DNA from 3 places in the Brenneria rubrifaciens genome. Region 3 is predicted to be linked to each of the others. Evidence: predicted binding sites of a transcription regulator. Region 3 holds the regulator's gene; each other region holds the start of a gene.
The links. Region 3 encodes CRP, which controls carbon source genes, mostly activating them, when cyclic AMP is high. Its sites were predicted from a motif close to ATGTGANNNNNNTCACAT; they were not measured.
Positions count from the first base shown of each region.

Region 1: the regulator CRP is predicted to act here: its motif matches at 5,919-5,936, upstream of EH207_RS08890 (arabinose ABC transporter substrate-binding protein).
Region 2: the regulator CRP is predicted to act here: its motif matches at 4,986-5,003, upstream of msrB (peptide-methionine (R)-S-oxide reductase MsrB).

Region 1 covers NZ_CP034035.1:1,910,306-1,920,921, forward strand. The annotation lists gene EH207_RS08870 (oxidoreductase) at 1-976, opposite strand, end outside; gene araC (arabinose operon transcriptional regulator AraC) at 1,079-2,002, opposite strand; gene araH (L-arabinose ABC transporter permease AraH) at 2,046-3,032, opposite strand; gene araG (L-arabinose ABC transporter ATP-binding protein AraG) at 3,051-4,574, opposite strand; gene EH207_RS08890 (arabinose ABC transporter substrate-binding protein) at 4,693-5,676, opposite strand; gene EH207_RS08895 (ribulokinase) at 6,050-7,735, shown strand; gene araA (L-arabinose isomerase) at 7,772-9,277, shown strand; gene rsxA (electron transport complex subunit RsxA) at 9,525-10,106, shown strand; gene rsxB (electron transport complex subunit RsxB) at 10,106-10,616, shown strand, end outside.
Region 2 covers NZ_CP034035.1:1,972,397-1,983,012, reverse strand. The annotation lists gene yeaG (protein kinase YeaG) at 1-454, opposite strand, end outside; gene EH207_RS09200 (MipA/OmpV family protein) at 1,018-1,767, shown strand; gene EH207_RS09195 (aldo/keto reductase) at 1,884-2,738, shown strand; gene EH207_RS09190 (D-hexose-6-phosphate mutarotase) at 2,788-3,669, opposite strand; gene gapA (glyceraldehyde-3-phosphate dehydrogenase) at 3,780-4,775, opposite strand; gene msrB (peptide-methionine (R)-S-oxide reductase MsrB) at 5,121-5,540, shown strand; gene EH207_RS09175 (YeaC family protein) at 5,638-5,913, shown strand; gene pncA (bifunctional nicotinamidase/pyrazinamidase) at 5,936-6,586, opposite strand; gene ansA (asparaginase) at 6,613-7,632, opposite strand; gene sppA (signal peptide peptidase SppA) at 7,723-9,573, opposite strand; gene EH207_RS09155 (NAD(P)H nitroreductase) at 9,858-10,409, shown strand; gene EH207_RS09150 (DNA topoisomerase III) at 10,506-10,616, shown strand, end outside.
Region 3 covers NZ_CP034035.1:120,526-131,141, reverse strand. The annotation lists gene EH207_RS00545 (ABC transporter ATP-binding protein) at 1-672, shown strand, start outside; gene EH207_RS00540 (LysE family translocator) at 877-1,479, opposite strand; gene EH207_RS00535 (YheU family protein) at 1,751-1,987, shown strand; gene EH207_RS00530 (phosphoribulokinase) at 2,094-2,963, shown strand; gene EH207_RS00525 (OsmC family protein) at 3,032-3,439, opposite strand; gene crp (cAMP-activated global transcriptional regulator CRP) at 3,762-4,394, shown strand; gene argD (bifunctional acetylornithine/succinyldiaminopimelate transaminase) at 4,468-5,694, opposite strand; gene EH207_RS00510 (aminodeoxychorismate synthase component II) at 5,814-6,389, opposite strand; gene EH207_RS00505 (polysaccharide lyase) at 7,763-8,890, shown strand; gene EH207_RS00500 (methyl-accepting chemotaxis protein) at 9,262-10,616, shown strand, end outside.

The sequences.
Region 1 (10,616 bases), 1.8 Mb from region 3:
CCTGAATCGCCTGCTGCACGCTGACCGGATTCGCCCCTTTACCGGTTAGCGCATCACGGATGGCGGCATAATACGCCAGATAATCGCCCGGCAACGTCGGCACAACCTGATCGACCATAATGCCATCACGGTATACGGTCAGCACGCCATCATGTTTGTCCTCTACCCAACCGCCCCATGGCGGACGTTCGCCGGCTTTCAAACGATCTTCCTGGGTATCAAGACCATATTTGACAAAGCTTCCCCTGGTGCCATGAACGGTATATCGGGCCGAAGGCGCGGGCACCAACAAACTGGCGTGGAGTACGACGCGGCGTTGCGGGTAAATCAGGGTCGCATGAAAATAGTCGACCGCTTTACTGCCGGGCCTTAGCTGCGCCATATCAACCTGAATAGCGACGGGGAGGCCAAAGAGCTGCAAAGCCTGATCCAACAGATGCGGTCCCAAATCGTACCAAATGCCGCTGCCCTCGGTGCCGTCTTCACGCCAGCGTTTACGGACTTCCGGACGGAAGCGGTCAAAATGGGACTCCATGTACACCACGTCCCCTAGCGATCCGGTATGCAGCAGGTGTTGCAACGTCAGAAAATCACCGTCCCAGCGGCGATTGTGGAACACGGAAAGCAGCTTACCCGTGTGTTCCGCCACCATGCTTAACTCATGTGCCTGTGACAACGTCACGGTAAACGGTTTATCCACCACCACATGTTTACCCGCCGTCAGCGCCTGTTTCGCCAGAGGAAAATGGGTGTCATTCGGCGTCGGAATCACAATGAGATCGATTTCGGGATCGCTGAGCAGCGTTTGCGGATCGCTTTCGACCCGCATCGTTAACCAGTCAGCGCGCACTTTATCGGCACTGCTGCTGGACACCGCCACCAACTCCAGACCCGGCGTGCCCGCGATGAGCGGCGCATGAAATGTCTTGCTGGCGTAACCGTAACCCAGTAACCCAACACGAATGGTGTCACTCATGAAAATCCCCCCTGGCCGCGTTAACGTCATCATGTAGACCTCAGTATAGCATCAGGGGAATAGCCTATTTATCGGACATATCCTGTTACTTTCAAACAACTACTACGCGCCTACGCGTTCCCCCCATGGGGATGCCGCAGCCCCGTTGACCGACGGGTAGTTGATTTCACTGCTGCGGCGCCGGAAATCACTGGGGCTGACGCCGACGCGTTTACGGAATACCCGGGAAAAATAGAGTTGATCATCATAGCCCACCACCCTGCCGATATTGGCAATCGACTCCTGCGTCGTCTGGAGCAGCAGCTTGGCGCGAATCACCCGCTGATCTTCACGCCAGCGCAATATATTGATGCCGACCTGTTCGCGGAACAGATGCGCCAAACGCGACGGCGACAGACAAACATGCCGGGCCACGTCGTCAATGCGCAACTCGCCCGCCAGATTACCGGTAATGAACTGGCAAGCCTCGATCACCCGCGGATCCATGATTTTCTGCGGACTTTGCGGATCTTCTTCCATCGCCCTTAACAACAGCCGTTCAAGCAGGTTCATCCCCAGCTCTTGTGAAAAACGCCGGCCCGAACGCTGTGTTTGTTCGATATTGGCAAACAGCCGGTCAAATTCCAGCAAAAGTGAGTTATCCGGCAGGCTCAGTCTTCCCACGCCGCAATGTTGGCTATGCCACTCCAGCCAGTCGGCCCAGTAAGCTCGCGGGCGGAAATAGACCCAGCGGTGATACCAGCAGTCGCTATCGGGCGCGCGACCATAAAAATGTTTTGATTTGGGGGGAAACAGCAACAGCTCGCCAGGGTTACAATAGAACGCCTCATCACCGTCGAACACCTGTCCTTGTCCTTTGATGGTGAGATTAATGATATAGCCTTTCATGCCGTCAGGCCGATCGATAAAGAAATCAAGCGCCCCTTCAGCCAAAATGGGCGTCAATCCGGCAACCAGATAAGCGTTGAATGAATAGCCTGGCAGCAACGGATTAGACTGAGATTCATGCGCCATACGGTGATACATTGAACCTCCGTTACACGTCGGTAAAAACGCAGTGGATAAACGCTTATAGGGTTTTCTTAGACAGCTGTTTGTAGCGGTCGAAGATCACCGCGGTCAGCAGGATCAAGCCGCGCACCACATATTGCGCAAATGGCGAAATATTCAGCAAATTCATTGCGTTCTCAACCGTCCCCAGAATCAGCACGCCGGCGACCACATAGGAAATCTTGCCGATTCCGCCTTTCAGCGATACCCCGCCCAGCACACAGGCTGAAATCACGATCAGTTCATAACCGATGGAGGTCATGGGTTGTCCGCTGGTCATCCGTGACGCCAGAATGATGCCTGCCGCTGCGGAAACCAGACCAGAGAGGGTGAAGATCACGATCTTGGTGCGCACCACGGGAACACCCGCCAGACGCGCCGCCTCTTCATTCCCCCCGATCGCCAGGGTATTACGGCCAAACGTGGTTTTGTTCAGCAGCAGCCCAAACAGGATCATACAGCCCACGGTAATCCAGATCGGCGCGGGCAACCCCAACCAGTTGGCATAGCCAAGCTCAAAGAAACGCTCATCTTCAATCCCCACCGCTTTACCCTCGGAGATTATGTAAGCCAGACCGCGTGCGATCTGCATCGTGGCGAGCGTAGTGATCAGCGCGTTGATTTTAAGCCGCGCAATGACGAAACCGTTCAGCAACCCGAAGGCCGCGCCGAGCAGCAGACCCGCGGCGACGCCCAACCACAGGCTTTCGCTGATATTGATGACCACCGCGGTCGTCACCCCGGCGCAGGCGATGATCGACGCCACAGACAGGTCAAAATCGCCGGAAGCCAGGCAGAACAGCATACCGCAAGCCACCATGCCGGACATGGAGATAGCCAGCCCCAGCCCTTTCATATTGATAAAGGAGGAAAAATTAGGCACAAAAATAGCGCATCCGACAAACAGGACGGCAAAAACCACCAGCATGCCGTAGTTATCCCAGATGCGTGACATTCCTGTACCTGTGTTCTTCTTTTCAGGGGCAGCAGACGTAACCGTTGTCATTATTGGACTCCTTCGCGGTCAGGCGACCGCGGATTCGATATCGGGGGTTCGTAACATGGCCAGACTCAGTACCTTCTGCTCCGTGGCTTCTTCATGCAGCAATTCGCCGGAAACCGCGCCTTCGCGCATCACAATGATACGGTCGGCCAACCCCAGCACTTCGGGTAGATCGCTGGAAGCGAACAGCACTGCAATTCCTTGTTTCGCCAATGCGTAAATCACCTGGTAGATCTCATGTTTGGCGCCTACGTCAATCCCGCGGGTCGGCTCATCCAGCAGAATGACTTTCATCTCTTCCGACAGCCAGCGTCCGAGAATTACCTTCTGCTGGTTCCCCCCGGAAAGGTTCATGATCAGTTGCGCCGCCGAGGGCGTTTTGATATTCAACGCGTCAATGCGGCGTGACGCGTTATCCTCTTCCCACTGATTATTGATGAGGAATCCGGCTTTCACGCTCTTGCGCCGCGCGCTGATATTGATGTTGTCACGTACCGAGTGAACCGGAATAATGCCATCCGCTTTGCGATCTTCGGGGCACAGCATCACGCCCTGGCGGATTGCGTCGATCGGCGAGCCGACCAGCAACGGTTTACCATCCAGCAACACCTCGCCCGCGGTTATCCGGGTGGCGCCAAACAACCCTTTCAGCAATTCGCTGCGGCCCGCGCCCACCAGCCCAAACAGACCGACAATCTCCCCTTGCCGAACACTCAGCGAAACCGTCGATTTTACGCCTTGCGCTTTCACCTCCTTTAGCGTCAGCCGCGCTTCACCGTGCGGGCGCGGCGAGTAACCATAGATATCGCCCAGATTGCGTCCCACCATCGCCTGCACCAGCGACTCATGGTTTACCTGCCGCATATCATCAAACGTACGTACATAGCGGCCATCTTTAAACACGGTGATCGCGTCGCCCAGCGCGAAAATCTCTTCCATACGGTGTGAAACATACAGAATGACGCGCCCTTCGCTGCGCAACTCTTTAATCACCCGGAATAGTTGTTCTATTTCATGGGCCGAAAGCGAACTGGTTGGTTCGTCAAACGCGATAATCTTGGCGTTACGGGCCAGCGCCTTGGCAATTTCCACCATTTGCCACTGCCCGATGGACAGGTATTTCAGCGGCGTATCCGGGTCGAGATCCAACCCCAAATGTTCAAGTTGCAGCCTGGCCTCATAGCGAAGCAGCGAGTAATTCACCATGCCGTATTTATGCGGCAATTGGCCGAGGTAGATATTCTCGGCCACCGTCATTTCCGGGACCAGATGCAACTCCTGATAGATAATCGCTACCCCGGCGTTCAGGGCGTCCATCGTCGTATTGAATTGAACCGGTTTATCCAGAATATGGATTTCTCCCTCCGTGGGCGCATAGTTACCGCTCAGGATTTTCAGCAATGTGGATTTACCCGCGCCGTTTTCCCCCATCAATGCATGGATCTGCCCGGCCTGACAGAAAAAACTGATATCCGAGAGCGCCTTGACGCCGGGAAACGCCTTACCAATTCCATGAAACGACAAATAGGGCGACTGTGCTGTCATGTCCGTTTCCTCGTGGTTAAACCACCATAGATAACGCCAGTGGGTTTCGATTGCGCTGCGTGTTGGCAGGCTGAATAACGTTTACCGGTAAATATCCGTACCTCCCTGTTCCCCCGACTTACATCAGACCTTTTTTCTCCAGTTCGACCTTGAAGTTGTCACGGGTAATCAGCACCACGTCAGTCACTTCAGTGAATTTTTTCGGCTCAACGTCTTTGGTCACCCACTCGTTCAGCATCTGGATGCTCTTGTATCCGTGCACGTCAGGGCTTGGCAGCAGCGAACCATAGAAGCCGGTCGCCTGTCCTTTGGACAGTTCGCTCACGGCGTCCACGCCGTTGATACCGATACCGATCACGTTCGCGGCTTTAAACCCCTGACCTTCGGTCGCCCGAACGCCGCCCAGTACGGTGTTGTCGTTCATCCCGACGATCAGCCAGTTTTTCACTTTAGGGTGCTGCACCAGCATGGAGTTGGCGGCATCAAACGCGCCGGGGATATCGTTGGATTTGGTGGGCACCTGATAGATTTGTTTTTCCGGGAAACCGGCGGCTTTCAGCGCCGCCATTGAACCGCTGGTGCGGCGGCGCGCGGTGTCCAGTTCGTTGGCGGTAATGGTCATAACAGCGGTTTCATCCACCTTCCAGCCGCGCCGGTTCATTTCTTTCCACAACTCCTGCCCCTGGCGCTCACCGATCTTGGTTGCGGCCATCATCACCAGCGGCACCGTATCCATCGGTTCGCCTTTGGCATTCACAAACTGGTCGTCCACCGCGATGACTTTCAAATCGTAACTGCGCGCTTTGGCGACAATCGCCGGCCCCAGCTTAGGATCGGGCGTACAAATAACAAAGCCTTTCGCGCCGCTGGCCGCCAGACTATCGATAGCGTTAAGGGTTTTTTCTCCATCGGGAACCGCAATTTTAATCACATCAAAACCGAGGTCTTTCCCCGCCTTATCAGCAAACCTCCATTCCGTCTGAAACCAGGGTTCTTCCGGTTGTTTGACCAGAAACCCCAGCTTCAACGTTTCGGCGATAGCCGATTGTGACATAACGGCAGCCAGCCCGATCGTCGCCAGCACCTTGGTGAATTTATGCATGATGTTCTCCGCTATAGTTATCTTTTTATACGCCAGCCAGACTGATGCGCCGCATCGTTCCCGGTAGGGTATTTCAGGTCCGCTATAAAGGAAAAACACAGACTTAGTCTATTCCTTTACTTTGCAGCATTCAGACGCTTTATGTTTTAGCGGGTATTTTCATCAATAAGATAGAGCCCTATCACATACCGGAACAACGACAGATTTGTGCATATATTTAGCAAATTTAACCAATCATTAACTTTTGACGCCCATCACAAAAAGCGCATCGGCGGCAGAAAAATGCATACTTCCAGCTAACGGCTCCTTACGTCCTCGCTTATCCCTTGCTTATCGTTAACAGCACTGAAAGCGCAATTACAGGAGCGAAGCGATGGTGGCGGATGCGGTAACGATTGGCCTCGATTTCGGCAGTGATTCGGTGCGCGCGCTGGCCGTGGATTGCCATTTCGGGCAAGAATTAGCCGCGGAAGTTGTCTATTACCCTCGCTGGCGCGAAGGCAAGTATTGCCAACCGGCCAAAAACCAATTCCGGCATCATCCACTGGATTACATCGAATCACTGGAACAGGCTATCCGGGTGGTGGTCGCTCGCCTGACGGCGAAGCAGCGTCAGCGGATTATCGGTATTGGCATTGACTCAACCGGTTCGACGCCGGCGCCGATTGATGAACGGGGCCAGGTTCTGGCGCTGCGTCCCGAATTTGCCGATAACCCCAACGCGATGTTTGTCTTGTGGAAAGATCACACGGCAATAGAAGACGCAGAGGCGATCACGGCCCAATGCCGCGCCGGGCAATTCCCGGACTATACCCGCTATATTGGCGGCGTCTATTCCTCCGAATGGTTCTGGGCGAAAATCCTGCACATCTCGCGTGAAGACGCGCGAGTCCGCCAGACCGCCGTCTCCTGGGTCGAGTTATGTGATTGGGTGCCCGCCTTGCTCTCCGGTACGGTCGCGCCAGAAAAAATCCGCCGCGGGCGCTGTAGCGCCGGTCACAAGTCGCTCTGGCATCCTGACTGGGGCGGTCTGCCGCCTAAAGCCTTTCTGCACGCCCTTGATCCCTGTCTGACCGAATGCTTGCAATACCCGATGTTTACCGAAACCTGGACGGCCGAGCAGCCGGTCGGCACCCTCAGCTCCGAATGGGCGCAGCGGCTCGGTCTGCCGGACACCGTGACGATCGCCGGCGGCGCGTTCGACTGTCATGTGGGCGCCGTTGGCGCCGGCGCACAGCCCTACACGTTGGTTAAAGTGATCGGCACTTCCACCTGCGACATTCTAATCGCCGATGAACCCCGCATTGCCAATTGCACTATCGCCGGTATCTGCGGTCAGGTGGATGGCAGCGTGGTGCCCGGCTATATCGGGCTGGAAGCCGGGCAATCCGCATTCGGCGATATGTACGCCTGGTTCAGCCGTCTGTTGAGCTGGCCGCTGCATCAGGCCATCCGCGACTATCCCGAACTCAACGCGCCATTACAGGCAACGGAAAATAAATTGCTTGAGCATCTCACCCGGGCATGGGCTGAAAACCCGACGCTGGATCATCTGCCCGTGGTGCTCGACTGGTTCAACGGCCGCAGAACACCGTTTGCCAATCAACGTTTAAAGGGCGTGATTACCGATCTCAATCTGGCAACGGATGCGCCCAGGCTGTTTGGCGGATTTATTGCGGCAACGGCTTTCGGGGCGCGCGCCATCATGGAATGTTTTGAAAATCAGGGGGTCCCGGTTGAGAACATTCTTGCGCTGGGCGGGATTGCTCGCAAGTCCCCCATCATCATGCAGGTTTGCGCCGACGTCATGAATCGTCCGTTGCAAATCGTTGCCTCCGAGCAGTGCTGTGCCTTGGGCGCGGCCATTTTCGCCGCCGTCGCCGCAGGCGGACATGCCGATATTCCGACCGCGCAACGCCACATGGCCAGCGGTATTGAACGCACGCTGACGCCGGATGCCCCGCGCGCCGCCCATTATCAGCAGCTTTACGAACGTTACCAGCAGTGGTGTCGCCTGGCTGAGCCAGCTTACAGCCCGCAGGCCAGCGCGGAAGCTTAACATCGATTATTTTCTTCCTTTTGAACAGGAGTCGTCATGGTTCATTTTAAGCAGCTTGAAGTCTGGTTTGTTATCGGCAGCCAACATCTCTACGGCGAAGAAACCTTACGGCAGGTAAAAGCGCATGCGGAAAACGTCGTTGCGAGCTTAAATCAGAAGGCCGGGCTGCCGGTTAAACTGGTGCTAAAACCCCTGGTAAAAACACCGGACGAAATCATATCCCTATGCCGCGACGCGAACTACCAGGATAGCTGTATCGGCTTGCTTATCTGGCTGCACACCTTTTCTCCGGCCAAAATGTGGATTGGCGGACTCCGCATTCTTCATAAGCCGCTGCTGCAATTCCATACCCAATTCAACGCTGAAATTCCGTGGGACGTGATGGATATGGATTTTATGAATCTGAATCAGACCGCGCACGGCGGACGGGAGTTCGGGTTTATCGGGGCGCGTATGCGTCAGGCGCACCCGGTGGCGGTCGGTCACTGGCAGGATAACAATGCGCACCAGCGCATCGCTAAATGGATGCGCGTCGCGGCGGCGATTCAGGAGAGTAACCACCTGAAAGTGGCGCGTTTTGGCGACAACATGCGCGAAGTGGCGGTTACCGAAGGCGATAAAGTCGGGGCGCAGATTCAGTTCGGATACGCGGTCAGCGCCTGGGGAATCGGCGATTTGGTTACTGTCGTCGATGCGGTGTCCAAAGGCGACATCGACACGCTGGTTGAAGAATACGAAGCCAGCTATCAACTGACGGATGCCGTCAAGCTTCATGGCCCAAATCGTCAGAATCTATTGGATGCGGCGCAGATTGAACTCGGCATGCGGCGTTTTCTGGAGCAAGGCGGCTATCACGCCTTCACCACCAATTTCGAGAATCTCTATGGGTTGAAGCAGCTACCGGGGCTGGCCGTACAGCGTCTGATGCAACAAGGCTATGGTTTTGGCGGCGAAGGCGACTGGAAAACCGCGGCGCTGCTGCGCATCATGAAAGTGATGGCGACAGGACTAGCGGGCGGCACGTCGTTTATGGAGGATTACACCTATCACTTCCAGCAGAATAACGATCTGGTGGTAGGCGCTCATATGCTGGAAGTTTGCCCCAGCATCGCCAAAGAGCAAAAGCCGATTCTGGACGCGCAACATCTGGGTATCGGTGGTAAAGCCGATCCCGCGCGTTTGATCTTCTCTGCGCCGGCGGGTCTTGCGCTCAATGCCAGCGTCATCGATATGGGCGATCGCTTCAGAATGCTGGTGAATCAGGTCGATACCATCGACCAGCCGCGCCCACTGCCCAAACTGCCGGTAGCGCGGGCGATCTGGCGGGCTCAACCGTCACTTGAAGTCGCAGCCGAAGCCTGGATGCTGGCCGGGGGCGCGCATCATACGGTATTCACGCAAGCGTTGGATCTGGACACGATGCGGTTATATGCCGACATGCAAAATATTGAGCTGATGGTTATCGATAACGACACCCGCCTCCCCGCCTTCAAAGACGCGCTGCGCTGGAATGAGGTCTATTACAAGCTTTGCGCGCATTGATTGCGCCATCAGAAGGCGGTTTCGGCCGCCCTGGGTAGTGGCGTTCATGCCAAGAGCGCAGACGCTTTCAGGTGTGATAGCGACGGTATTTCACAGCGTCGCCGGCGCCGCTCCCTACCCGATACCCCTTCCACCCCGGCATTGCGGTACACATCCCCCGGCTTTGACTATAACCTTACTATCGATGTGTTGTTGAAAGCCCGACAATGCCCGATAATGTGCGGATTTTGTTTCTTTAGGCGCTGTAATGACCGAATACGCTTTATTATTTGTTAGCATTCTCTTGGTAAACAATTTCGTTCTGGTGAAATTCTTGGGATTGTGCCCGTTTATGGGCGTTTCCAAAAAACTGGAAACGGCGATTGGCCTGGGGCTGGCAACCACCTTCGTGATGACGCTGGGCGCGATGTTTTCCTGGTTGATCAACGAATATATTTTGTTGCCGCTGGATATTCTTTACCTGCGCACCATGGCGTTTATTCTGGTATTGGCATTCGTGGTGCAGTTTTCCGAGATGTTCGTGCGTAAAGTCAGCCCTGATCTCTATCGTTTACTGGGGATTTTCCTGCCGTTGATTACTACCAACTGCGCGGTTTTAGGCGTGGTGTTGCTGAACGTGAACATGTCGCACGGTTTTCTTCAGTCAACCGTTTACGGTTTTGGCGGCGCGGCGGGTTTCTCTCTGGTCATGGTGCTGTTTGCCGCTATTCGCGAACGTCTCGCGGTTGCTAATGTTCCCGCCCCGTTTCGCGGGAACGCCATTGCCTTAATTACCGCCGGACTGATGTCGCTGGCATTTATGGGTTTTACCGGCCTGGTGAAATTCTGATGACGGCAATCTGGATCGCAATCGCGGCGTTAAGCGCCCTCGCCCTGTGTTTCGGCCTCATTCTTGGCTATGCCTCGCGGCGCTTCCAGGTGGAAGGCGACCCCATGGTAGAACAGGTCGAGGCCATGCTGCCGCAAAGCCAGTGCGGACAGTGCGGGTATCCCGGTTGCCGTCCCTATGCCGAAGCCGTGTGCCTGAACGGTGAAAACATCAATAAGTGCGGGCCGGGTGGCGAAGCTATGATGCTCAAGCTGGCCGAAAAGCTGAATATCGGTCCCCAGCCCCTCGACGGTGATAACGCCGTCCTGAACCCCGAACGCAAAGTGGCGTGGATTGATGAAACTAACTGTATCGGCTGTACAAAATGCATTCAGGCCTGCCCGGTGGATGCCATCGTTGGCAGTACCAAAGCCGTGCATACCGTGGTCAGTGATTTATGTACTGGTTGCGATCTGTGTGTCTCTCCCTGCCCGACAGACTGCATTGAGATGCGCCCCATCGAGCCCACTC
Region 2 (10,616 bases), 1.9 Mb from region 3:
ACAGGCATAGTGGGTGATCGTTGACCGGACTGCGCTCGCCGTTGGCGCTGAGAATATAGATAGGGACGTGCTGCATCAGCACTTTCAGGCGTTCAGCCAATGAAGATTTCCCTCCGCCGACCGGCCCCAGCAGATACAAAATCTGTTTCTTTTCTTCCAACCCCTGAGCTGCGTGCTTCAAATATGACACGATTTGTTCTATGGCATCTTCCATACCATAAAACTCTTCAAAAGCAGGATAACGGGCGATCACCCGATTCGAGAATAAACGGGATAAATGCGATTCATGAGCGGTATCCACCATTACGGGTTCACCGATAGCCATTAACAATCTTTCAGCAGCGTTGGCGTAAGCGCTACGATCTTGCTGACAGATAGCAAGGAATTCCTGCAATGTGAACTCTTCATCCTTGGCAGCGTCGTAACGCTGGCGGTAGTGATCAAATATGTTCATAGCGATGCCCGTCCTTCGTCAATTAGCACAGATTAAGAGAGCGTGTAGAATGCGTACAGCCTATATAATGTATACCCACCATCCTTCAAATTCAGCAGTGCTGGTTTCCTTCCCTGGTTCCAGTCACGGTGTCATCACCGTTCCTGATGATTCGCTCCGTTGCCGATTTACCGCATCTTGAAATCGGTTGAGTATCATGCCCCCGAAAGAAGAAATCATCTGAGTACAGCAACCCTTATGCCAACTTGTCGTTTATGACAATCATGCAATTTTATACATGCCTGCCGACTCGGAAAACTTCACCTTCTATATTAAAGTTTAGTTTGCATCCGTAAAATTTCCTCTATCCGATAGACATCTTTTTAAGATATTTCAATGACTCACTTCCTGGCAATCGCGTGTAGTATCCCATAGGGTGGGCGTTAGAGGGGATGTCGTGTCTTCGTCATTCTTTGATATAACATATTCGCTTATCATATTTTTAATTAATCTGATATCGGGAAGGAGAACCACGTAAGCATCGCCTTAACCCCGGTAACCCGCAAAATAGGAAATAGAAAACTGTGAAAAACTCTCAATTAAGTCTGTTGGCAGCGTGTGTTGCCGCTGCTTTAACGTTGCCTTCCGCTTATGCGGCTGAGGTATCTTTAGGCGTTGGAGCGGCAGGCTCCACGTCAGTTTACCGCGGTGTTGATAACGACGTTTATCCTCTCCCCGTGCTGAACTATGAAAGCGAAAATTTCTATTTTCGCGGTTTGGGCGGTGGTTATTATTTGTGGAATGATGGAGCTAATCGTCTTTCGTTGACGGCATATTATCTGCCCTTGGGCTTTAAACCTGGTGACAGTGACGATCGGCAAATGAAGCAGTTGGATAAGCGCCGCGGGTCGCTGATGGCGGGCATGGCTTATCGTCATATCGCTGACTGGGGCGAAATTCGTACCGTACTGGCCGGGGATACGTTGGATAACAGCAATGGGTTGGCTTGGGACACCACCTACCTTTATCGCTTCACAATGGGCGATCTGAACATTACCCCCGGCATCGGCGCCACCTGGTTTAGTAAGAATATGAACCGTTATTACTATGGCGTCAGCCGCAGCGAGTCAGCACAATCAGGTTTTGCCCGCTACCGTCCTGGCGATGGTTGGGCGCCTTTTCTGGAACTCAGCGCGAATTACCAAATCAACTCAAGCTGGAGCACCTGGGCGGTGGGTCGCTATACTCGATTGTCTGATGAGATGAAAGATAGTCCGATTGTGGATAAAAGTTATAGCGCCCTGTTGTCGGTCGGCGTTAGCTACCGATTTTGATGGGGATTGACGGTCTTAGTGCATTTATTGCACAAAAATGGGGTGCTACACCCCATTTTGCACACTGATGGTGCATAGGGTGTTGGGCGATTTTGCTCAGGAGAGGACGAAGCGCCATGACTATAAAAAAAGTGACTTTTCCAGATGGAAGCATCGTACCTGCGATTGGTCAGGGAACATGGTATATGGGGGAACATGCTGAACTGAAAGCGCAGGAGGTTAAAGCGCTACAGGTTGGCATAGACCACGGACTGACGCTGATCGACACGGCGGAGATGTACGCCGATGGGCGAGCGGAGGAGATTGTGGGCGCAGCCATTCGTGGCCAGCGCGATAAGGTCTATCTGGTATCCAAAGTGTACCCGCACAATGCGGGCGGGCAGAAAGCCATCAACGCTTGTGAGCGAAGCTTGCAGCGTCTGCAAACGGACTCTATTGATTTGTACCTGCTGCACTGGCGCGGTGGCATTCCGCTGATTGAAACGATTAACGCCATGCAAACGCTACAGCAGGCAGGCAAAATAAGACAGTGGGGCGTTTCCAATCTGGATATTCAGGATATGCAGGCGCTGTGGTCGCTCAACGGCGGCAAAGCCTGCCAAACCAATCAGGTGCTTTATCATCTGGCTTCACGCGGAATCGAGTTTGATTTGCTGCCCTGGTGTCGGCAACATCATATCCCGGTTATGGCATATTGCCCGCTTGCTCAGGCCGGTCGTTTGCGTGACGATCTGCTGGCGCATTCGGTGGTGAAGAGCATTGCCGCTCAACGTGGTATGTCGCCTGCTCAGGTTTTGCTCGCGTGGGTCATTCGCCATCCAGACGTCATTGCCATTCCCAAAGCCAGTGCTGAACAACATGTGATAGAAAATGCGCGATCCCTGGAGATCATACTGTCACCGCAGGAACTGACGATGCTGGATCAGGTGTTTCCTGCTCCGACTAACAAGCAACATCTGGATGTGGTGTAGGGTAGCGCGCTTTCGCCAAAACGGTTGTAGGCCAATGCATCGGACCCCGTCAGCAGAAATGTGATTTCCTGATACGAATAATGCAGCTCAGTCGCATCGGTGATTGGACGCTGGGGGTAAGCGGCTGATTGATGCGCGCGGTTTCTACACATACAAAGGTTTTATAACCGTCATCGGTCATATCGCTGATGGTATGCGATAGTTCTGCACCCGGATTCCAGGATACGACATCACTGTGCTGATTGTGATGCACTTCAATTGTGCGTTGCAGCACAGGGTCATTAATCACACTAATGGACTGCGGATGAGTGTAGATGCGGTCTATTTGATCGGTAAAAACCAAATCCCCTTGCGCTGTAGACAGCTTGCCCTGATTAACCTTATCGATAAATTGCTCGCCCAGACCGCCGATGCTAATTTTGCTGATATCGCCGATCTTGAAATAGGTATGCAATGCGCTAGTGATGCTGTAATCCCCATGAAATTCCAGTTCGATACGACATTCTCTGCCCAGATGGAAACGGGCAATCAGCATAAATTCATGCGGCCAGGCGGCGCGGGTTTGTTCGTTGTCACGCAACGTGAACGCGAGTTGGACGCCATCGCCATCTTCGCTATGAGAAGTCAATGCCCACGGCATGAGGCGCGCAAAACCATGGTTAGGAGCGGCAGTCGGGCCAAACCACGGGAAACAGATTGGGACACCGCCACGAATAGCCACATGCTCGGCGAATGATGTGTTGCCACTCAGCCATAGAACCGGCGCTTCATTGGTTGGCTGCCAGCTTAGCAGGTGCGCCCCCTGTAGTGCGATTGCCGCACGCATCCGCGGATGTTCGACGACAATCACGGGCAATTGCTCTAACTGACGTTGGCTAATGGTTGGTGTAATTTGTTTTATGATGGGGAGGTTGAATATCTTATCGGTCATGATATTTGCCTTTTATGATTGCTATTCATGAGCGAAAACGGCTTTGACAGGCAGCAAATAAAAAAAGGACGACACTGCGTCGCCCTTCATCATTGGATCATCTCCGCGACTTATTTAGAAATGTGGGCGATCAGATCCAAAACCTTGTTGGAATAGCCTGTTTCGTTGTCGTACCAGGAAACCAGTTTTACAAAGTTATCGTTCAGCGCGATACCGGCTTTGGCATCGAACACAGAAGTCAGTTTTTCACCGTTGAAATCGGTAGAAACAACGTCATCTTCTGTATAGCCCAGAACGCCTTTCAGTTCGCCTTCAGCCGCCGCTTTGATCGCAGCACAGATTTCTTTGTAAGAAGCCGGTTTTTCCAGACGAGCGGTCAGGTCAACGACAGAGACGTTCGGAGTAGGAACGCGGAACGCCATACCGGTCAGTTTGCCATTCAGCTCAGGAATGACTTTACCTACAGCTTTAGCCGCGCCGGTAGATGATGGGATGATGTTCTGAGATGCGCCGCGGCCGCCGCGCCAGTCTTTGTGAGACGGACCGTCAACGGTTTTTTGAGTCGCGGTGGTCGCATGAACGGTCGTCATCAGCGCTTCAGCGATACCGAAATTATCGTTGATAACCTTGGCCAGCGGAGCCAGACAGTTAGTGGTGCAAGATGCGTTGGAGACAATTTCCTGACCCGCGTAAGCCTTGTGGTTTACCCCCATAACGAACATCGGAGTATCATCTTTGGACGGACCGGTCAGTACCACTTTCTTGGCGCCCGCGGTGATGTGTTTACGTGCGGTTTCGTCAGTCAGGAAGATACCCGTTGCTTCGGCAACCACGTCAACGTTGACTTCGTTCCACTTCAGGTTAGCTGGGTCTTTTTCTGCGGTGACGCGGATGGTTTTACCATTAACAATCAGGTGACCCTCTTTAACTTCAACGGTGCCGTTGAAACGGCCGTGCGTAGAGTCGTACTTAAGCATGTATGCCATGTACTCCGCGTCTAACAGGTCATTGATTGCAACAATTTCGATGTCAGAACGTTCTTGTGCGGCACGGAAAACAATGCGCCCGATACGGCCAAAACCGTTGATACCTACTTTAATAGTCATATTTCCACCAGCTAATTAATTAGTGAATAAAAGGTTGGTTGTAAAAATTACAAAAACCCTGCTGAGCGTCAAGCGGAATCGTGTCAATAGTTGCTGTAAGTCAAACCTGCGACCAACCTTTGAGTAAAATTCCACCTTTGCGGTAACTAAATAATATCTAAGACAGATATGGAGACGTAATACATCATAAAAAGCCTGATTTACTCAAAATTGTGACATGTATCACAATTGAATATTGATCATGATAAGGGGGTTTATACTAAGCTAAAAGAGCCTGCAATGTTGTTAATTTTTTGTTAGAATTAGTGATTATCTTAATGGACATAAACACTCTGTGAGATTTTTATGACAAACGATCCTTCTCAGCAACTACCGGCGGATGACGCTGAACTGACTGAAATGCAACGCTATGTCACACAGCAACGGGGCACCGAACCGGCTTTTTCCGGCAAATTACTGCATAATAAGCGGACTGGTATTTACCATTGTCTCTGCTGCCGGTCGCCGCTGTTCTATTCCGATAACAAATATGATTCCGGCTGCGGTTGGCCGAGTTTTGATCAGCCCGTATCACCGGAAGCGATTCGCTATCTTCAGGATGATTCGCACAATATGCAGCGTATCGAGATTCGCTGTGGACACTGTGACGCGCATTTGGGACATGTCTTCCCTGATGGCCCGAATACCACAGGAGAGCGTTACTGCGTAAATTCCGCCTCACTCAGCTTTATTGATGCGGTTGACGGCGAGCGAGTCGACGGTTAATCCGCGTTAACTTGCTGTTGTCCAAACTGAATGCGTCAATGATGCTTTAAACGATTCAGCTTGAGACGTTGATTATGTGCTGCGTAAGGAACTGGACATGCATCTTGATGAACTGATTGAGGCAATGACGCCGGAAATCTATCAACGCCTGGCAACGGCGGTAGAACTGGGAAAATGGCCTGACGGCGTCGCGTTATCGGCGGAGCAGAAAGAGAACTGCCTGCAAATGGTGATGATGTGGCAAGCTCGTCATAATGAGCAGGCGCAACATATGACGATTGGAACCAACGGCGAGATCGTGATGAAAAGCAAGCAAGAACTTAAGCGGCAATTCGACGCCGCCGCCATCATTAATCTCAAACCTCAGCATTAACTCCTGCGCGACTACGACGCTATCAGGTATGGGACGACATCAGACTGGCGATAACGTGATCTAAATCGAGCAGGTTGGCCCCACGCTGTTCCATCTCCTTTAACGCATTCTGACTGTCGTCAGGACTCAAATTTACCCCGCAGCACCCTTCGACCAGTACGTCAGTGACATATCCTAGCGCCAGCGCATCCAACACGCTGAATTTCACACAGTAATCCGTTGCCAGCCCCATCACGATCAGGTGGGTGATTTTTCTCGCTTTCAGCCAGCCATCGAGTTCGGTTTTGGTCCGGTGTCCGTTATCAAAGAACGCACTGTAGCTATCAATATTGGCCTGAGTGCCTTTTTGCACCACCCATTCGATATCCTGTCGATTTAGCGTAGGATGGAATTGCGCGCCAGTTTCCCCTTGTACGCAGTGCACTGGCCACCAAATTTGCGCTAAGCCGTCCAGTTCTCCTAACTCTCCGACGTTTGCGTGAGCGTTGACGGCAAAACTGCCGTGATCGGCAGGGTGCCAATCTTGGCTGGCGATCACCGGAACATTGGCGGCAAGGCAGACGCTGATGGCTCGATTGGCGATCTCGATGACCTGATCGCCCCCGTTGACCGCCAACGCACCACCGGGACAAAAGTCATTTTGTAAATCAATCAATAACAACGCTCTTTTCATGGCTTGCCCCCTGGATTCATTAATATTCAATCTTTATTGCTCAACTCTCCCCGAAGATTTTGCTGCATTCGTTGCCGAATTTCATCGGCGCTAAGATCTGGCTTACTGAGCAGATAGTGCAGTTTGGTCAGCGCGGCTTCCACCGTCATATCATAACCACTGATAACGCCTGATTGCGCCAGCGCATTGCCGGTAGCATAACCGTCCATATTCACCCGGCCGGCAATGCACTGTGTCAGGTTTACCACGACAATACCGCGTTCTGACGCCAGGCGTAGCTCATTCAGCAAATCAGGACTCTGCGGCGCATTGCCTACGCCGTAAGATCGCAGGATAAGCGCTTTAACCGGTTGGCGGAGGAAATTACTCACCACATCGGCTGAAATACCAGGATAAATGGTAATTACCCCGATAGGTTGCGGCGTAATATGATGCACTTTCAGCGGTGGAGAGTTTTCACAGCATGCTGCGGGAGCCAGACGGCGGATATGAATCCCGACCTCCAACAGCGGTGGATAGTTGGGAGAAGCGAATGCATCAAAACCATCCGCGTGCGCTTTGGTAGTCCGGTTGCCGCGTAATAACTTGTTGTTGAAGAAGAGGGCGACCTCATCCACCGGATGATTGGCGGCGACATAGAGCGCATTGAGTAGATTGGTTTGCCCATCGGAACGCAGTTCGGCCAAAGGGATCTGTGACCCTGTCACAATAACCGGCTTGGCCAGATTTTCCAGCATGAACGAGAGCGCTGATGCGGTAAAAGCCATGGTATCGGTGCCGTGCAGGATGACAAAGCCATCATACTTATCGTAATGCTGTTGAATGTCATCGGCGATGGCTTGCCAGTCCGCTGGCGTCATGTCGGATGAGTCAATCAACGGGGAATATTCATGGATGGTAAACCCAGGCATTTCAGTACGGTGAAATTCCGGCATCTGCGCCAATTGCTGCTGGAGATGCCCTGATACGGGGATATAGCCGTTGGCGGAGCGTCGCATCCCAATCGTGCCGCCCGTATAGGCGACATAAATAGATTTTTTCTGCATAGGTGGCGTGAATAAAGGTAAAAAAAAGAGTATAGAGGCAACGAAGAGGAAAAACAGCCCGGCATGGGGTAATACCGGGCTGGTGCTTGGTTAGCGGATTTCCCCACAGTTCAGACACAGGGCATATCTGTTCTGCGGATCGTTGAGATTATTCATGATCGACGGCTGCGAGCGTACGGCTTCGGCCAATTGCGCCACGGGAGCGGGCAGCATTGATTGGATCGCGGCGGGCAACCAGGCATAAACAGAGGTGTTGACCTGATTCAACACCGCATCAAACACGCTGGGCTGTTCCATATACCAGTTCAACTGATACCGGCCGAGTTTCGCCAGTTCCGCGGCTTTCTTCACTGCATCATCAAAGTCGCCGAGTTGATCGACCAGACCATTTTCTTTGGCATCGCTGCCGACCCAGACGTGCCCCTGAGCAATCGCATTGATTTGGTCCGGCGTTTTCTTACGGGCCTGGGCCACGATATCGATGAAGTTTTTGTAACCACGCTCAATGCTGATTTGCATCATCTGGCCGAATTCCGGGGGCAGCGATTTGGTTACCGACAGGTCGGCCAGCGGCGAGGTGGCAACACCGTCAGTATGCACGCCAATGTTGTCCAGTGAGTTTTCAAAGGTATTAATGACGCCAAAAATGCCGATGGAGCCTGTCAGCGTACTCGGACTGGAAATAATCGCGTTAGCTGGCGTTGAAATCCAGTAGCCCCCCGATGCCGCCATGCCGCCCATGGAAACGACAACCGGTTTGCCGGCCAGACGGACAGCCATCAATTCGGATCGGATTAGTTCAGAGGCGGTGACGCTGCCGCCGGGACTGTTTACGCGCAGCACAACGGCCTTCACCTTGGGGTCCAGACGAGCGTCACGGATCAAGGACGCGGTGGTATCGCCGCCGACCATTCCCGGCATTTCTAACCCGTCAATAATCTCGCCATTGGCGAAAATAACGGCGATCTGATTATTGCTCTGCACAGGTGGCTTGGTGGCGTAGTCGTAAATGCTAGTAAAATTGAAGTTGTTTGTTTTGTTATTCCAGCCAAACGCTTTGACCAGCGTCTGCTCGATAACTGAGCGGGAGGACACTTCATCAACCAGTTTATTCTGCAAGGCATAATTTGCCGTATCACCCTGAACCTCCTGCAATCCGGCAATCACACCTGCCGCACCGGGAAACAGTTGCTCGGGTGTGATCTGACGATTGGCGGAAACCGTATTCAGGTACTGCTGCCACAACGCATTGACCCATCGACCGTCCGCATCCTTTGCAGCGGCAGACATATCATCGCGCAGGTAGGGTTCGACAGCGGATTTATAGGTGCCGACCCGGAAAATATGGGTTGTGACCTTTAACTTATCCAGCAGGGATTTATAGTAGAGGTTGTTGGTTGCCAGACCGTGGAGATCGACACTTCCCTGGGGTGTCAGAAAAATCGTATTCGCAAAGCTGGCCAGGTAATATTGTGACTGGTCATAACTATCGCCAACGGCATAGATCGGTTTTCCGCTGTCGCGAAATTCACGCAATGCCTTACCAATATACTGTAATGAGGGCTGATCGGCGCCGGAAAAATCGCTCAGATCCAGTACCATGCCGGTAACGCTATCGTCTTTCTTCGCCTGACGAATGCTATCAACAATATCAAACAAGGAGTTTTCCTGGCGACGATTGCTGGATGCGCCGAAAAACTCACGGCCCACTTGACGTAATAGGTTATTTACCGAAGGCTTATCGACAACCACACCGGTTAAATCAACCAGCAACGCGCCGCGCGTGGTTTCTGCGGGAGAACTGTTGAATTGTGAATAAATCCCGAAGCCGACCAAAATTAGTGCGATAAGAAAAATGTTGAGAATAAATTCTCTGATAAAATTAAGCAGACGCCAGGTCCACTTAAAAAGCCCGCTAAAAATTCGCCACAATGTGCGCATAGTATCTCCGTGTTCGGGAAAACAGCTTAAAATCTATCCTAAAGGGCCATGTTACGGTGCATTTTGACACAGGGTAGCAAAGCTGTCGTTAATATACGCCGGGTAACGTGCTGCTTGAGATAGCTTCCTTATATCCTAAAGAGCGAACTGCAAAAAGTCAGCATCAAATATTGCCCGGATGCACGGAATTGGGGCTGTCTTGTAACAAAACTTCGACTTGTGCTACCGTGGCGCGCAATATTGGCCTTATTTGAGAAATAAGATTTCCATACAGGAGATGTGCGATGGATGCTCTCGAACTGTTACTCAACCGCCGTTCAGCGTCTCGCCTGACAATGCCCGCGCCTGCGGGGGAAGCCTTGAGCAATATTATTCAGGCGGGGATGCGAGCGCCGGATCATGGCACGATGCAACCCTGGCGGTTCTTCGTCATCGAAGGGGAAGGGCTGGCGCGGTTTAGCGACGTGCTGACCGACGCCGCGAAAGACCAGGGTATGGATGATGCGGGTATCGATAAAGCGCGGCAGGCGCCTTTTCGCGCACCGCAAATTATCACCGTGGTGGCGCACTGCGAAGAACATCCTAAAGTCCCGCGCTGGGAACAGATCGTTTCTGCTGGCTGTGCTGTTCAGTCGATGCAAATGGCGGCCCTGGCCCAGGGCTTTAACGGTATCTGGCGAAGCGGTGCCTGGACACATAGTCCACGCGTCCGTAAAGCTTTTCAGTGCCGCGAACAGGATGAAATCGTTGGATTCCTCTATCTGGGAACACCGTTGCTAAAAGCGTCAACTAAGGTTACGCCGCTCGACATGGAAAAGTTTGTTCATTCTTTCTGATAAGCGCCAATTGAAGATGTCGTGTTTGCCGGGGATGTTGTTACATGGTATTGCCGAACAGCGCCCGACAACGCTCTTTCAGCGCAATGGTGCGTAATGCGACTTTTTATTGCCGAAAAGCCCAGCCTGGCGCGGGCGATTGCGGATGTACTGCCTAAACCGCATCGGCGCGGGGACGGTTTTATCGCCTGCGGGCAGAGCGATGTC
Region 3 (10,616 bases):
TACCTCGGTGGTTTCGGGTTTCAGGGGGATAAAGTCACCGAAGTCACCGAATGTTTCTCCGGGGGCGAAAAAGCCCGTCTGGTTCTGGCCCTGATCGTCTGGCAGCGCCCGAATCTGCTGCTGCTGGATGAACCCACCAACCACCTCGATCTGGATATGCGACAGGCGCTGACCGAAGCGCTGATCGATTTTGAAGGCGCGCTGGTGGTGGTATCGCACGATCGACACTTGCTCCGCTCCACCACCGACGATCTTTATCTGGTGCACGATCGCCAGGTCGAGCATTTCGATGGCGATCTGGAAGATTATCAGCAATGGCTGGTCGGCCTGCAACGTCAGGATAATGCGTCGGATGAGACGTCAAAAGAGAACACCGCCAACAGCGCCCAGGCCAGAAAAGAACAAAAGCGGCGGGAAGCAGAGCTGAGAACGCAAACGCAGCCGCTGCGTAAGCAGATCACCAAACTTGAGCAGCAGATGGAAAAGCTGGGCGACGCGCTGGCCTCGCTCGAAACCCGGCTGGCGGAGAGCGATCTCTATGACATCAGCCGTAAAGCCGAACTCACCGACTGTCTGCAACAACAAACAAAAGTCAAAATCGCGCTGGAAGAAACGGAATCGGCCTGGCTGGACGCGCAGGAACAACTGGAGCGGATGATGCAAGGCGATTGAATGGCATTCAGCCCAGCGATCCAGTCTCTTGTATGCTTCCGCATCATCTTGGCATATACCGATACAACCATTCGGCGAACATCTTTCCTATGATGTTCTCTTCGCCGCCTGCGTCATTCTGGGGGTTGCGTGCTATTTCAGTTCTTCCCCAGCCTTCGCCTGGCGGCAGTGCGATAACTGAATAGCAAGCGGCAAGCTATTTCATCAATGCCAAATCAGCAGCACACACGCTGCGGTCAGCACGCCCATCGAAACATTGAAGATAACCCATGCTTTTTTACTGCGCAGCAGGCGGCCTATCATCGTACCGAATCCCAGCCAAATCACCCCCGACGCCAGATTCACCAGCACGATTCCCACGCTTATCGCCGCCACCGAATGGGAATAGCCGTCCCCTGCCAGACTGAAGCTGGCAACCGCCCCCAAAGCCATCAACCACGCTTTTGGATTCAAGAATTGCAGTAGCCATCCCTGATAAAACCGGATCGGTCTGGACGGCGCGGCATTAGTTTCCAGCGTCTCATAAGCGGCAGTGGCAATTTTCCACGCCAGCCAGAACAGGTAAGCACTGCCGAAAACTTTGAAGATAAAATGCAGCGAGGGATAGAGCAGAATCAGGCTGCCCACGCCAAACGCCACCAGCAGCAAGATACTTTGCATACCCAGCATGATACCGCCCATCAGCCACAAAGAACGCATAAAACCAAAGTTTGCGCCGGACGTGGTCAGCAACATGTTATTTGGTCCGGGCGTAATGGCCGCAACCCAGAGAAAACCTAACATTGAGAGAAATAAACTCAGTTCCATGAAGTGGCGCCTCTCGCCTCGCCCGACTGCGTTGAGTCGATACCGTCTATTGCCATGTGCTTTTTCAGCCTCGATTTTAGCAAATCACCCTTTTCCGCACATCCCAGGCTCAACGCATGAGGGTTTTGACAAATCAAAAAAGAGTGATTAACTGGCAGTATCGAAGCTAGCAGTATGCTATTGATCGCACAAGATCGGATAACAAGATTTCATGACATGATGTATCGCATTTTTCGCCCGCTTTTATCAGTACCCTATTTTGGAAAAAATCGTGATTATTCCCTGGCAACAACTCGATCCTGAAACGCTGAACAATCTCATCGAATCTTTCGTGCTGCGGGAGGGAACCGATTACGGTGAGGAAGAACGCACATTAGCGCAAAAAGTCGCTGACATTCGTCGGCAACTGACGTCCGGTGAAATCGTACTGGTGTGGTCTGAATTACATGAAACCATCAACATTATGCCCCGGGACCAATTTAATGCCGGTGAGCATCACTCGTATTGAACGACTAAATATGCTAAAAGCAGTGCATATCTATTCCCTTTTTTGATGGCGCCCGATTACCGACGGCGATGCTAAGTCGCGCCGCCATCACGGAGTAAAGCCTCACATGTCATATAAGCATCCAATTATAGCCGTTACCGGCTCCAGCGGCGCGGGAACCACCACCACCAGCCAGGCGTTCCATAAAATTTTTCAGCAGTTGAAAATGCGGGCTGCCCAGCTCGAAGGGGATAGCTTCCATCGTTACACCCGCCCGGAAATGGATATGGCCATTCGCAAGGCGCGCGATCTTGGCCGGCACATCAGCTACTTTGGGCCCGAAGCCAATGATTTCAGCCTGCTGGAACAGTCGTTCATTGAATATGGGCAGCATGGGCGAGGGAAAACCCGCAAATACCTTCACACCTATGATGAAGCGATTCCCTACAATCAGGTTCCCGGTACATTCACCCCCTGGGAACCCATGCCGTCACCCACGGATGTGCTGTTTTACGAAGGTCTGCATGGCGGCGTGGTTACCGAGCAACACAATGTGGCTCAACACGTCGATCTGCTGGTCGGCGTGGTGCCTATCGTCAATCTGGAGTGGATTCAAAAATTGATTCGTGATGTCAATGAACGCGGGCATTCACGCGAAGCCGTGATGGATTCAGTCGTTCGCTCGATGGAGGACTACATCACTTACATCACGCCACAATTTTCACGCACCCACTTAAATTTCCAGCGCGTCCCCACCGTGGATACGTCCAACCCGTTCGCAGCGAAATCCATTCCTTCACTGGATGAGAGCTTCGTGGTGATACATTTTCAGGGGCTGGACAATATTGATTACCCTTATCTGCTCGCCATGTTGCAAGGCTCGTTTATTTCTCATATCAACACGCTGGTTGTTCCCGGTGGAAAAATGGGTTTGGCGATGGAGCTGATTATGACGCCGCTGGTACAACGCCTGCTGGAAGGGAAAAAGATCGAATAGCATCACAGCATCACGCCCTATCAGGCGCGTCGTGTCGCTGTGATGGCGACGATGTCAGGAAGGCGCGGTTAGGCTGAATCCCGGACTTCATGACTGTGCGTAACCTGAACAACTTCCCCCAACATCAGCGCCACAGAGCAATACTTTTCAGCAGACAATACCACCGCGCGCTCTACCGCCTGATCGGTCAGCCCTTTCCCCGTCACGATGAAATGCAAATTGATATGAGTAAACAGACGAGGCGCTTGCACTCTCCGTTCCGAAGTCAATTTCACTTCACAATCGGCGACATCGTGACGTCCTTTTTGCAAAATCGACACAACATCGATCGCGCTGCAACCGCCAACCGATATCAGCAGCATTTCCATAGGGCTTGGCGCCTTGTCACCCGCATTGCCGTCCATCATAACCTGATGTCCTGAGGCGGACTCGCCAAGAAACGTTAAGCCTTCAATCCATTTCACCCGTGCATGCATAGCGTCTCCCTAAAAAATTTTTGAAAATTTATATTGTTACTATACAAAAAACGCCATACCCGGCGCTTTCTCATGCTGAAGCGAGACAATACAAGACACTTCCCTCAAGCTGTGTTAAAAACAAAAGTAGCATCTGCCTGTTCCGGGCAAACACAGATACAAGGAAGGTGATGGCGTCGCCAGATAGTAAATTCCAGTATATTCCCTGACGTCATTCTGCCCACACGAAATTTGATTTTTTAGCAGTCGCAGTTAACACGCCGTACAGGGAACTCTGAGCCCTGTGATTTGCGCAGTGAATTACAACAGAGGATAATAGCGAATGGTTCTCGGCAAACCGCAAACAGACCCCACTCTCGAATGGTTCCTTTCTCATTGCCATATCCATAAGTATCCATCGAAGAGCACGCTTATTCACCAGGGTGAAAAAGCAGAAACGCTTTACTACATCGTGAAAGGCTCTGTCGCAGTGCTAATCAAAGATGAAGAAGGCAAAGAAATGATTCTCTCTTATCTCAATCAGGGAGATTTTATCGGCGAGCTTGGCCTGTTTGAGGAAGGACAGGAGCGCAGCGCCTGGGTACGGGCAAAAACGGCTTGTGAAGTCGCTGAAATTTCTTACAAGAAATTCCGGCAACTAATACAGGTCAATCCAGATATTCTCATGCGTCTGTCCGCGCAAATGGCAAGCCGTCTACAGGTAACCTCGGAAAAAGTCGGCAACCTGGCTTTTCTTGATGTCACAGGCCGTATTGCTCAAACGCTGCTAAATCTGGCGAAACAACCTGATGCCATGACCCACCCGGATGGCATGCAAATAAAAATTACCCGCCAGGAAATCGGACAAATTGTTGGCTGTTCACGTGAAACCGTGGGCCGCATTCTTAAAATGCTAGAAGACCAGAACCTGATCTCCGCACATGGCAAAACGATCGTCGTTTACGGCACTCGTTAAGTCTTACCTTACCCTACAAAAAAAGCGTGAAGCCAACCTCACGCTTTTTTAACTGTTTCATGGCAATAGCGCATTAATCTGCGGCGTTAACCACCTGCTCGACGGCTTTAGCGAATTTAGCCATTCCCTGCTCGATATCTTCCGTTTCAATCACCAGGGAGGGCACAAAACGAATCACATTCGGACCGGCTATCAGCACCATAACGCCTTGCTCAGCGGCGGCGGCCAGGAAGTTACGCGCCCGGCCATGCCACTCCGGGGTCAGCTCGGCGCCCAGCAATAGGCCCATGCCGCGAATCTGTTCGAAAATGCCATGCCGCTGGTTAATTTTTTCCAGTTCATTGACAAACCGTTCGTGACGATCCGCCACACCAGACAACACTTCCGGCGTATTAATGGTGTCCAGCGCGGCTTCCGCCACTGCGCAAGCCAGCGGGTTACCGCCATAGGTCGTACCGTGTACGCCAACCGTCATCACCGAGGCAATTTCCTCGGTTGTCAGCATCGCACTGATCGGGAAACCGCCCCCCAACGCTTTCGCCGTGGTCAGAATATCTGGCGTAATACCGTAATGCATATAAGTAAACAGTTTTCCCGTTCTGCCCATTCCACTTTGGACCTCGTCAAACACCAGCAGCGCGTTATGCCGATCGCATAACTCACGCACGCCCTGCAGAAACGCTGGCGTCGCCGGCATAATTCCGCCCTCTCCCTGCACGGGTTCCAGAACCACCGCACAGGTGTGATCATCCATTACCGCTCTAACCGCGTCCAGATCGTTAAAAGGCACATGAACGATATCCGCAGGCTTCGGGCCAAAACCGTCAGCATATTTTGCCTGGCCGCCAACCGAGACGGTGAACAACGTTCTTCCATGGAACGCATTATAAAACGCGATGATTTTAGTCTTGTACGGGCTGTGGCGTTCAATCGCGTAGTGGCGCGCCAGTTTAAACGCCGCTTCGTTGGCCTCCGCCCCGGAGTTGACAAAGAACACCCGATCGGCAAAGGTCGCGTTAATCAGCTTGCTGGCCAGACGCAACGCCGGCTCATTAGTAAAAACATTGCTGGTGTGCCAGAGTTGTTCTCCTTGCTGTTTCAACGCGGCGACCAGAGCGGGATGGCAATGCCCCAGCGCGGTAACGGCAATACCGCCTGAGAAATCAATATATTCTCGCCCTTGCTGATCCCACACCCGGCTTCCCTTACCTTTTACCGGCACAAACTGCGCTGGTGCATAAACCGGCAGAATTACTTTATCGTGAGTTTCCCTTGTTACTGTTTTGTTCTCTGTAGTCATTTGCTGCCCCGCTCTGATATTTCATCGTTCCGTATGAAAATATAGTCAGTAAATATGCATAAAAAATCAATTAAGGGCAATGTTTAATCCCCTTTGCCAAGCAATGACTTTCTATCCGACTAGATTTTAAGAAAATTATCCAAAAGCTGATGTCCTTGCTGGCTAAGTATGCTTTCAGGGTGAAACTGTACCCCCTCCAACGGCAGCGAACGATGCCGGATTCCCATGATTTCATCACGTTCGCCCTTGCACTCACTCCAGGCGGTCACCTCAAAGCAGTCAGGTAAAGCATCCGCTTCAAGCACCAACGAGTGGTAGCGCGTCACCGTCAGCGGCTGGGATAAACCGTAAAAAATTCCCGTACTGTTATGGGTGATGACAGAGGTTTTGCCATGCATGACCTGTCGGGCACGCACAACACGCGCGCCAAATGCCTGTCCCAGCGCCTGATGACCAAGACAGACCCCCAGAACAGGCAATTTATCCGCAAAATGGCGGATCGCCGCCAGTGAAATACCGGCATCATCCGGGGTACAAGGGCCGGGGGAAATCACCAGTCTCTCTGGCGCAAGCCGTTCAATATCCGCCAATTGCAACTCATCGTTACGCTTGACCAGAACCTCTGCGCCCAGCTCACAGAAATACTGATACAGGTTGTAAGTAAAGGAGTCGTAGTTATCGATGATTAGCAACATAATTATATTATCTATTTGATATTTAATGATTAAAATAAAAATGGACCACCATCCTGCGTGCAGGCGCGCATACCTGGTGAGCAATAACTACTCCGTCGCGGTGCCTACAATGACACCAGGCTTTCTTGGGGTAAATTGATTGCGCATATTCCATTAACTTTTACGGAAGGTATCAATCACCAAGTTCTCAACACGCCTCCTTCCCCCCCGACAGCTTATCAAGATTGGAGCCAAGCCGCACAAGGCGGTGAAAGTAGCGCCGCTCATCAGAAACAAAAGCCCCGCCATCAAGTCCGCAGCATGACCAACCATCCAGCCCTTGCTCTTCTGACTCCCCTGGCGAAAAAAGCGCGCGTCTCCCGGACAGGAGAAATGATCCGCGGGTCAGTTTGTGCATTCTAACCAGATTTCGCAACGCCTTCCTGGGTGATGAGAACGTCGGTCAATGTCCTGTCAGCAGCGAAAAAAATGAAAAGCTATGTTTAACGCGCTTACAAAGACCCCCCGTCATTATCACGGTACAAACCAAGCCTGTAATGTATGCGTCGTCTGCCAAAGTCACTAATACAAGAGATTGGATGCCGAGAAGCGGTATCGATGGCGTGGCGAAAGCCGGGAGGCTATTTCGTACAGCCCACTTCTCATAGTTGTAACGCTATTATCAGCTTAAACGGTACGTTGCCGGAATGGGGCCAGGTGCCCGGCTCATGAGAGGAAAATCACGGTTCTCAACTTTAGCCGCCATCATCAGCAAAGGGCGACCTCCCCAATGGATAACCCCCGGATGCACCTTCATCAATTGCTTTCGGAGTTGGCGACTGATAACACAGGATGCCGGCATGAAGACGACTCGTTCGCCAGCCCTATTTCTTACCTTTTCATCTGTATTACCCATTGAATACCATCCATTTGCAGTAGCAAAAGGGAAATAATACAAAATTATTCTCTTCTAATTTGTTTTAATAAAATTATATATCCCAACAGAGATTAATTAACTCACACGGAGCAACTTTATTAATCAAAAAATAATCTGATGTTCATCACACGTGTTATTCCAGAAAAATTAACCCCATAAAAAAACAGAAATAACTGGAAACCGTACGATTCACTCCCGATGAAATAAAACTAATATACTGATAAATAATAAATTTATAAGAAACCAATTTCTAAATAGAACACCAGCATATTTTTAAATATACGTTGAAAGATATATTTAATATAACATCTGTTGTATTGTTCTATATTTGTGGTAACACTGAGGTGGGCGAATCAACAAACTTATATTTTATTTTTGTTGAAACATCCTGTGACAATTACATCTGGCATGTGGAACGATAAATGCCAACGATAGTTATACCAAGGAGATAATCATCATGAAATATTTACTGCCTTCCGCAGCCGCTGGACTATTATTTTTAGCTTGCCAGTCGGCGATTGCGGCAGATACCGGGGGTTATGCAACAACAGACGGCGGCGACATCTCCGGCGCCGTTAAAAAGACCGCTCACTCAATGCAGGATATTATCGATATTATTGCAGAGGCGAAGCTCAATTCTGCTGGCAAAAAAGTAAAGGGAGGCGCCTATCCGCTGGTCATAACTTATGATGGTAATGAAGACTCGCTGATCAAAGCCGCTGAGGACGATATCTGCGGACAGTGGAAAAAACCGGTACGCGGCGTGGAGATCAGAGAGTTCACCAAAGGTCTTACCATTATCGGCACCAATGGTTCTTCAGCAAACTTCGGTTTCTGGCTCATCAAATCCGCGGATGTTGTGATTCGCAATATGCGTATTGGCTATATCCCTGGCGGCCCGGAGGACGGCGACGCCTTTCGCGTTGATGACTCGCCGAACGTCTGGATAGATCACAACGAAATTTTTGCCAAAAATTATGAATGCAAGGGGACGCCTGACAGCGATACCACCTTTGAATCCGCTGTGGATATCAAAAAAGGGTCAACCAATGTGACGGTTTCCTACAATTACATTCACGACTTCAAGAAAGTTGGCCTGAGCGGTCTTGGCGCCAAAGATACCATCAATCGTGACCTGACTTACCATCACAACATCTACAGCAATGTGAATGCGCGTGTTCCGTTACAGCGCGGCGGCAAGGTTCACGCCTACAACAATCTGTATACCGGCATCACCAGTTCCGGTCTTAACGTGCGTAAGAAAGGCATTGCACTGATTGAGAGCAATTGGTTTGAAAACGCGAAAAACCCGGTGACGTCGCGTTACGATGGTTCTGAGTTCGGCACCTGGGAATTGCGTAACAACAACATTATGGAACCGGCTGATTTTACGACTTACAACATTACCTGGAATAAGGATTCCAAATCTTACGTGAACGCCGAGGATTGGAAAAGCACAGGCACCTTCCCTTCCATCCCTTACAGCTATTCGCCAGTAACGGCACAGTGCGTGAAGGATAAACTGGCGGATTACGCCGGCGTAGGTAAAAATCTGGCGGTATTGACACCTTCCGACTGTGATTAAAACCCCAGGCAATCCATCGTCGCGAAAGGAATCGCGGCCACGCTTGAGCGAGATCTTCGGATCTCGCTTATTTTTTATGAAGTTTTTCAAACCTGGAAATAAAAACGATTACTCCCCCATCGCTATAGGATGGGCGAAATAAAGCAACCACAATCTCTACCGCCCAGATTTCCTGTAAAATTTTGTCCATAAATTAGCAAAAAGTGCTCAAGCCCATATGTAACATGCCGATAACATGCTTTGCACCACATGCTCTATTTATGGAGTACCAACAGCCCGCAACTTCCCTGCCGGCTCACGCGCAGGGAGGCTCAAACTAGAGATCTCTTCATCAGAGATCATAAAATCATAGTGTCACCAGGGCTAGCATCATGAATTTTATTCGCAACACCAAAATCAGAACCATGATGGTTCTTATCCTCGTTCTGTTTTCCTTGCTATGGGGCGGCGTCTCCGCATTCGCCTTATATTCCTTAAACCAACTCACTTCGGAGCTTAACCTGACCAGCGTTCAGCAAAATAACGGCGATATTATCAACGGCGCCAGCGGGCAGTATTACCGCGCCAAAAGCGCGCTGGATCGCGCGGTTGAAGCCCGGCAGCAAAACAACGCTCCCGCGTTTGATGAGGAGATGCGGAACGCCGCGGCTGAAATCGCCAGCCTCAAAGCTGGTCTGGAAGCGTTCAAAACCACCGACCACGCCAATATCGATCAGGCCATCATCGATAACATTTACAACAGTTCTTATCAGTTATTCAGCCAGTCCATTGTGCCGATGTACGACGCCTTAAAAGCGGATCGCATGGAGACGTTTTTGCAGATTTCCAGTCGTGAATACCGCGATCAGCGCAGAAACTTCACCACCGTCATCGATCAATATAACGGCGTGATCGAACGATTGAAGGCCGAAGCCCAGGAGCGCATTAACAACTGGGTGAGCATGTGTCAGAAGATGCTGGTCGCCGCGCTGGTGGCCGGTTCGATCATCGTCCTATTAACGGATCGCTACCTGGCGAAATTTGTCATTCATCCGCTCAACCTGATCCAACAGCATCTTCATATCCTTTCTGTCGGCCAGTTGCACAGGCTTCTGGAACAAACCGGGAAAAATTGCGTCGGCAAACTGATCCCGTTCGTACAGCAGATGCAGGCAAACTGGGTTAAAACCGTTTCCGAAATTCGCATGAGCTCCGAGGAGATCTATCGCAGCGCCGGTGAAATCGCCTCCGGCAACACAGACCTGTCTTCCCGCACCGAAGAGCAGGCTTCCGCGCTGGAGCAAACCGCCGCCAGCATGGAAGAGCTTAGCGCCGTGGTAAAACAAAACGCCGACAACGCTAGCCAGGCAAGCATACTCGCGCAGAATGCGTCCAAAACCGCTAATCAAGGCGGCGATATCGTTGACGGCGTGGTTAAGACCATGAGTAATATCTCCAGCAGTTCACAGAAAATTTCCGATATCACCTCGGTGATCAACAGTATCGCTTTCCAGACCAATATTCTGGCGCTTAACGCGGCGGTAGAAGCGGCGCGCGCTGGCGAACAAGGCCGAGGTTTCGCCGTGGTAGCCAGCGAGGTGCGCAATCTGGCGCAGCGCAGCGCGCAGGCAGCCAAAGAGATCGAAGGTCTGATCGCCGAATCCGTCGATAATGTCAAGGTCGGTTCGGATCAGGTGACGCTGGCAGGCAACGCAATGGACAACATCGTGAAGGCCGTGACCAACGT